3 regions of the Bradyrhizobium sp. WCU1 genome follow, and region 1 is predicted to be linked to each of the others. Evidence: riboswitches for the same ligand, from Rfam matches in the RefSeq annotation. Region 1 holds a riboswitch; each other region holds the start of a gene.
What was found. Region 1 has a riboswitch for cobalamin ahead of ACTUWL_RS18440 (TonB-dependent receptor). Riboswitches for the same ligand answer to the same signal wherever they lie in the genome.
Positions count from the first base shown of each region.

Region 2: linked by a shared signal. The riboswitch ahead of ACTUWL_RS20135 (TonB-dependent receptor plug domain-containing protein) and the one ahead of ACTUWL_RS18440 (TonB-dependent receptor) in region 1 are both predicted to bind cobalamin.
Region 3: linked by a shared signal. The riboswitch ahead of ACTUWL_RS03570 (DUF1636 family protein) and the one ahead of ACTUWL_RS18440 (TonB-dependent receptor) in region 1 are both predicted to bind cobalamin.

Region 1 covers NZ_CM130280.1:3,981,973-3,984,226, forward strand. Annotated here, with positions in the region: gene ACTUWL_RS18440 (TonB-dependent receptor) at 1-1,093, opposite strand, end outside; cobalamin riboswitch at 1,253-1,450, opposite strand; gene ACTUWL_RS18445 (FecCD family ABC transporter permease) at 1,563-2,254, shown strand, end outside.
Region 2 covers NZ_CM130280.1:4,350,739-4,352,992, reverse strand. Annotated here, with positions in the region: gene ACTUWL_RS20140 (TonB-dependent receptor) at 1-343, opposite strand, end outside; partial or broken gene ACTUWL_RS20135 (TonB-dependent receptor plug domain-containing protein) at 522-734, opposite strand; gene ACTUWL_RS20130 (hypothetical protein) at 673-1,218, shown strand; cobalamin riboswitch at 1,213-1,407, opposite strand; gene ACTUWL_RS20125 (CobW family GTP-binding protein) at 1,516-2,254, opposite strand, start outside.
Region 3 covers NZ_CM130280.1:773,441-775,694, forward strand. Annotated here, with positions in the region: gene cobW (cobalamin biosynthesis protein CobW) at 1-668, opposite strand, end outside; gene ACTUWL_RS03570 (DUF1636 family protein) at 665-1,039, opposite strand; cobalamin riboswitch at 1,134-1,344, opposite strand; gene cobO (cob(I)yrinic acid a,c-diamide adenosyltransferase) at 1,381-2,034, shown strand; gene ACTUWL_RS03580 (cobyric acid synthase) at 2,047-2,254, shown strand, end outside.

The sequences.
Region 1 (2,254 bases):
TGATGGTCGGCACTGTGCCGAAGAAGCCGCTTTGCGTCTCACGCTGCCGCCAGCCGCCGTCGACGATGAGGTCGACGCCGTTGGTCAATGTTTTGGTAAAGCCGGCCGTGACGCTTGCCGTCTGCTGGTTGGCGTAGTCGAACGGCGTCGCCGCGCCGCGGCGATCGGTGAGCAGCTGGTTGACGCCGATCGACGGATCGACCAGCCGTCCGCCGGGCAGGCCGAGCTTCTGGTCGCTGCCGGTGACGGTCAGGAAGGCGATTAGATCCGACGTGGTGTAGTTGACGCTGCCGACCGCGTTGCGCTGGTCGAGCGCATTGTTGACGCGGTAGCCGTCGGACTTGATGCCATTGCCGTAGAACGAGGTCGACCAGGGTCCGGAATTGAGCGCCGCGGACACGGCCGCCATCCGGCTATTGAAGGAACCGAACCCGCCCTCGGCCCTGATCGTGGCGGGTGGACCGCCAGCGCCGGTCTTGGTGATGATGTTGACCACGCCGCCCACCGCGTTGTCGCCATAGAGCACCGCGCCGCTGTTGCCTCTGACGATCTCGATCCGCGCGATCGAATCGAGCGGGATCGTGGTGAGGTCGAAGCCGGCCTTGTCGACGTCGTTGAGGCGGCGGCCGTTGAGCAGGAACAGGGTGTTGTCGGAGGCGAACGCGCCGAAGCCGCGCAGGTCGACCGAGGTCTTGGCGCCGTTCGGTCCTCCATAGGGCGTTTGCAACTGCACGCCCGGCACCTGCGCGAGAATCTCGGGCAGCGACTGCACCGGCGAATGCGCGATGTCGTCGGCCGTGATCACGGTCGAGGAGGAGCCGACAATACCGGCGAACTGGCGGCCGCCACCGGCGTCGCCCGTTCCGGTGACTACACCGGTCCCGGTCGCGCCCGATCCGCTTCCGCTGCCCGCGTTGTTGCTCTGCGTGGTGCCCGGCGCCGGGCGGCGCGGTGCCGGTGTTTGGTCGGCCGCCGGCTTGGCGCGCGTGACATTCTGGTCGCCCGGCTTGGTGACTTCGATCGCGGGCAGCTGATCGGGAGCGGGCGCCTGCTGCGCCCGCGCGGCTGAGATGATGATTGACGGCACGATCATCGTCGACGCGAGCAGAAGCGCGCGGCGCCGACGGGCAGGGTAGCAGAACATAGGCGAGACCTCGGTAACGTCAGTGGCACGTCACCGCGAACCAGTCTCACCATGTGCTTGCCGCATCAGGTGAAGCTCATGCCTGTACTCCCCGACCGGCATCCTCGCGTGTGACCACGGCTGACGGCAGGTCTCCTGGCTCGCGGGTCGTTACCCTTCGTCGCCTTCCCAGGACCGAGACTCCCAGTGGCATCTGACGAAGGATTCACCGCATACAGTTGCGGGGGCAGCCGCGGCCTTGGGGAGGTTTCCCCGCACCGCATTCCCTTTTCATCTCATCAAAGAACCGTCATGTTCATCTAGGGTTCGGCCGCGCAGCAAAGTCAATCCGGCGGCGGTCGGGCGATCGCCGCACGGCCACGGTTTTTGTCGAGTGTCGCTTGTCTGCCACGGCGATCGCTGTAAGAGCATGGATCCAATGAGCGTGCAGGAGTTTGCCTTGGCGGCCGAGGTCGCGGCGCGGCGCCGGTGGGGTGCCACCGCGGCGCTGCTCGCGCTCGTGGCGCTGCTGCTGGTGATCTCGCTCGGCATCGGGCCGGTGCGGTTGTCGCCGCTTGCGGTGATCGAGGCGCTGTTCGGCGGCGGCAGCGACGTGGCGCAGGTGATCGTGCGCGAGATCCGCCTGCCGCGCACCATCCTTGCATTCGCGATCGGCGGCATTCTCGGGCTGTCAGGCGCGGCGCTGCAGGGCCTGCTGCGCAATCCGCTGGCCTCGCCATCGCTGTTCGGCGCGCCGCAATCCGCGGCATTCGGCGCGGTGTTGGTGATCGCGCTGGGGCTTGCCGATGTACGCTCGTATGCACTGCCGGTGGTGGCGATCATCGCCGCCTTCGGCTCGGTGTTCGCGCTGCTCGCGATCGCCGGCCGCAATGCCGGGCTGCTGATCCTGATCCTCGCGGGGCTCGCGATCTCGAGCTTTGCGGGAGCCGCGACCGCCCTGGTGATGAACCTCTCCAGCAATCCGTTCGTGGTGCTGGAGATCGCGTTCTGGCTGCTCGGCTCGCTGGAGGACCGCAGCTTCCAGCACGTGGCGCTGGCGCTGCCCTTCATCGTCGCGGGTGCCGCCATCCTGCTGAGCCAGGCGAACGCCTTCCGCACGCTGACGCTCGG
Region 2 (2,254 bases), 370 kb from region 1:
GCCAGTGCCGCTCGCTGGTCAGGTAATAAAGCGTGTTGTTGACCTTGATGCCGTCGGCGACATCCCACTCGGTCTTGAACTGGGTCCAGCTGTCCTGGTAGCGGATCGCGCTGTCGGAGGCGTTGTAGTTCTTGAAGCGCAGCGCGTCCTGGATCGCGCCGTTGATCAACGGCGTGCCGAAATAGCGCGACGGGCTGCGATCGGCATAATCTTCCGACAGCGTGAAGGCGAGATTCTCCGACGCCTGCACGCGCACGGCGGCCGACACCGCCGCATTCGAGGTCTTGTCGCGATCGACCCAGCCGTTCGACATGTTGCCGGTGGCGTTGATGCGATACGACACATTGGGATTGATCGGACCGGTGCTGTCCTACCGACAGCCGCCGCGTCATGTTGCTGTCGAGCGAAACCTCGGCCTCGTTGTAGGGCGTGTTCTGCGGCTTCTTCGGGATCACGTTGATGACGCCGCCGATCGCGCCTTCACCGTACAGCACCGAGGCCGGGCCGCGCAGCACTTCGATGCGCTGCGCCGACCAGGTGTCGTAGGGGAACGTCAGGGTGCCGGAGCCGATATAGAAGCGCGAGCCGTCGTAGAGCGTCATCACCGAGTTGCTGCCGGCAAAGCCGCGGGTGCTGAACGACAGGCCGCCATTGCCAGGCGCAGGCGTTGCGATGAAGCCGGCCGCGTTCTGGGTAACGGCATCGAGCACACTATGCTGGCCGCGTTCGGCGATGGTCTGCGCGGTGATGATCTCGACGCTCGCCGGCGTCTGCAGCGGCGTCAGGTTGAGGCGGCTGCCGGTGCCGCCTTGCGTGGTGGCATTGAGTGTCGGCGAAGCCGCCCCCGATGCGCCCGACGCTGCGGCGCGCGGCGCGCCGCCGGCTGCCGCGGCCGTTGCCGGCCTGGCGCGCTGCCGCGCGGTCGCGGTGTTGCTGCTTCGCGCCGCGGGTTTGGGCTTCGCGGATGCCGATGGTGCGACCTCGATCGGATCGAGCGTGGTGGGTGGAGCTGTTTGTGCTGAAGCTTCAGCCGGCAGCAACAATGATGACAAGGAGCAGACGAGACCGAGGCGCCAGTTGCGCGCAACGGAAGAAGACGAGGACATGAAACGACTCGCGGTAACGTGGCACGTCACCGCGAACGCGGACTGGCGCATTGCCGGAAAGGCAGTGCTCCGATCCCACCAGGACGCCCCCGCCCGATGTGCTCGCGTGTGACCACGACTGACGGCAGGTCTCCTGGCTCACGGGTCATCGCCTGTTGACGCCTTCCCGAGCTGAGTAGCCCAGTGGCAAATTGACGAAAGGCTCGCCGTTTACAGTTGCGGGGACAGCTGCGGCATTGGGTTACCCTCGCACCGCATTCCCTTTTGATCCCCGAAGGGAACCGTCGCCGAAATTGATAGGAGGTGCCGGCTGGGCTGTCAATTCGATGCGATTGTCGCACGCATGCTTTGCGCGATTGTGCTGCGGCGATGACACAGCCGTTTGCTGACGCGGAGGCTTATTGTCCCGTCATCCTGCTTCGACGCATCCCTGCATGATCTCATCGATCTCGGCACGCGAGAGCGCTCCCATCTCGGCGATGAACACTAGCCGCGTGCGCGGTACACCGGGCGCCGGGACACCGCCTGCAGCCAGCTTCGCGCGGCCGCCGGCGAGTTGAAATACCGTCAGCCGTCCGGGCTGCTCCACCGTCTCGAACAATCCCTTCGCCCGCGCCAGCTTCGGCGCCAGTTTGCCGATCGCCTGCTGCAGGCGCGGCAGAAGCACCGGCCGCTCCGAGGTCCAACTCAGCGTCTCGAAGCGATCGGTCGCCGGCCGTCGCGGCGCGGGCTCGCGCGGCGCCGGCACATGATCGAGATCAGCCGGAAACAGCAGCGCGGCCGGCACCTCGCCATGCAGGGTATCGACCACCACGGCCGCCGGACGCACCGTCCGCACGGCGGCGCGAATCGTGGCGCAGGCGGCGGCATCGGCGAGATCCACCTTGCTCAACGCCACCACATCCGCCGCCCGCAGCTGCGAGCGCAGCAGTGCATCATCCAGCGCTGTCACCGGTTGCGTCGCATCGACCACGCAGAGCACCGTCTCCAGCGGCGCCTCCCTCCAGATCACCGGATCCATCAGATTGCGCACGATGTCGGCGGGATCAGCGATCCCGCTGGTCTCGATCACGATGAACTCCGGACGCGGATCACGCCGCAGCAGGGTTGCGAGCGTGCGCAGCAGGTCGCCCTCCAGCGTGCAGCAG
Region 3 (2,254 bases), 3.2 Mb from region 1:
ACGCGCGCGTCGATGGTGCCGTCGACAACGGGCAACATCGGCACCTCGCGCGGCATCTCGGCCGCGATCACCTCCTTGGCCACCCTGATCCCCTCTGCCCCGGCGAGATCGGCCTTGGTCAGCAGCACGATGTCGGCGCAGGCGATCTGATCCTCGAACACTTCGGACAGCGGCGTCTCGTGGTCGAGATTGGCGTCGGCCGCGCGCTGCGCATCCACTGCGGCAACGTCGGGCGCAAACCGGCCGGCCGCAACGGCTTCCGCATCGGCCAGCGCGATCACGCCGTCGACCGTGATCCGCGAACGAATCTCCGGCCAGTCGAACGCCTTGAGCAGCGGCTTCGGCAGCGCGAGGCCGGAGGTCTCGATCACGATGTGATCGGGCTTCACCGGGCGCGCGAGCAACTGCTCCATCGCCGGGATGAAATCGTCGGCGACGGTGCAGCAGATGCAGCCATTGGCGAGCTCGACGATGTTCTCGGTCGGGCAATCGGCGTCGGCGCACGACTTCAGGATGTCGCCGTCGACGCCCTCGCTGCCGAATTCGTTCACCAGCACGGCGAGCTTCTTGCCGTTGGCGTTGCGGATCAGATGCTGGATCAGCGTCGTCTTGCCGGATCCGAGAAAGCCGGTCACGACGGTGACCGGAACCTTGGCGAGTGTCGTCATTCTGCGGCCTCCGGCACGACGGGAAGTGGTGGAATGCGGGCAAGCGATTGCTTGCGGAAAACTTCCGGGCGGCTGCGCCACGGCACGATGCCGTCGGGCGCCGCGGCATAGGCGCTGGCGCCGGCGATCACATCCCCGGCATTGGCTTCGGACAGGCGCCCATAGACATAGGACCACCGGCCGGGCGCGCTGAGCGCGACCGAGCAGCCCTGGCTGCAAGCCGAGAGACATTCGACGGGAACCAGATTGACGCCATCGGGCACACCGGCCTCGACAAGCGCGGCGTGCAGGCGCGCACCGGGCGCGACTTCACCTTCCGCCAGCGTTTGGCCGGCGCGGCAGGTAATACAGACATGAAGGGTAACGCTCATCGGCCTTCCTGGATTGACAGCGGGAAGCGATGAGGCACACGAACCGATCTTGCACCGGTTCGTTCCCCGTCGCGGAACACCCCGTCCGCCGGTCTCACAACATGCTGCGTTGGCAGGTCTCCCGGCTTGCGGAGCAGGATTTCTCCCTTCGATCCCCGCCTTCCCGATCCCCTTGGGGAATCAGTGGCTTTGGGCATCTCTCCGGTCACGGTCGCGGGGGCGGCTGCTTTTCAGGCCCGACTTGAGCCCTATCGCATTCCCTCTTCGCCTGTCATAGGACAGGAACCAACGCGGACCCACCATTCGTCCGCGGCTCGAACTTGTCAAGCCGAAGGAACGTCATGACGTCTGAAGGAAACGGGACCGAAGACGAGGTCGTCAGCGGCGAGGCTTCGCTGGATACGCGCCACGCGACCAAGATGGCGAAAAAGAAGGTCGCCCGCGACAAGATCATGGCGACCAAGAGCGGCGAAAAGGGCCTGATCATCGTTCACACCGGCGCCGGCAAGGGAAAATCCTCCTCCGCCTTCGGCATGATCGTCCGCTGCGTGGCGCACGGCTTTCCCTGCGCCGTGGTGCAGTTCATCAAGGGTGCCTGGGATACCGGCGAGCGCCGCCTGCTCGCCGGGCATTTCGGCGATCTCTGTCAATTCCACGCGATGGGTGAAGGCTTCACCTGGGAGACGCAGGATCGCGCCCGCGACATCGCGGCGGCGCAAGCCGGCTGGGAAAAGGCCAAGCAGCTGATCGCCGACGAAAGCCTGCGCATGGTCGTGCTCGACGAGATCAACATTGCGCTGCGCTACGACTATCTGGCGATCGCCGACGTGGTCGATTTCCTGAAGACGTCGAAGCCACCGATGACCCATGTCGTGCTCACCGGTCGCAACGCCAAGGAGGAGTTGATCGAGATCGCCGACCTCGTCACCGAGATGACGCTGGTGAAGCATCCGTTCCGGTCCGGCATCAAGGCCCAGCCGGGCGTCGAGTTCTAAGAGCCCAACGCCATGGCGCGCGCATTGATGATCCAGGGCGCCGGCTCGGACGTGGGCAAGTCGCTCATCGTCGCCGGCCTCGCGCGCGCCGCCACGCGGCGCGGCCTGCGCGTGCTGCCGTTCAAGCCGCAGAACATGTCGAACAATGCGGCCGTGACCGTCGACGGCGGCGAGATCGGACGCGCGCAGGCGTTGCAGGCGCTCGCCGCCGGCGTCGAGC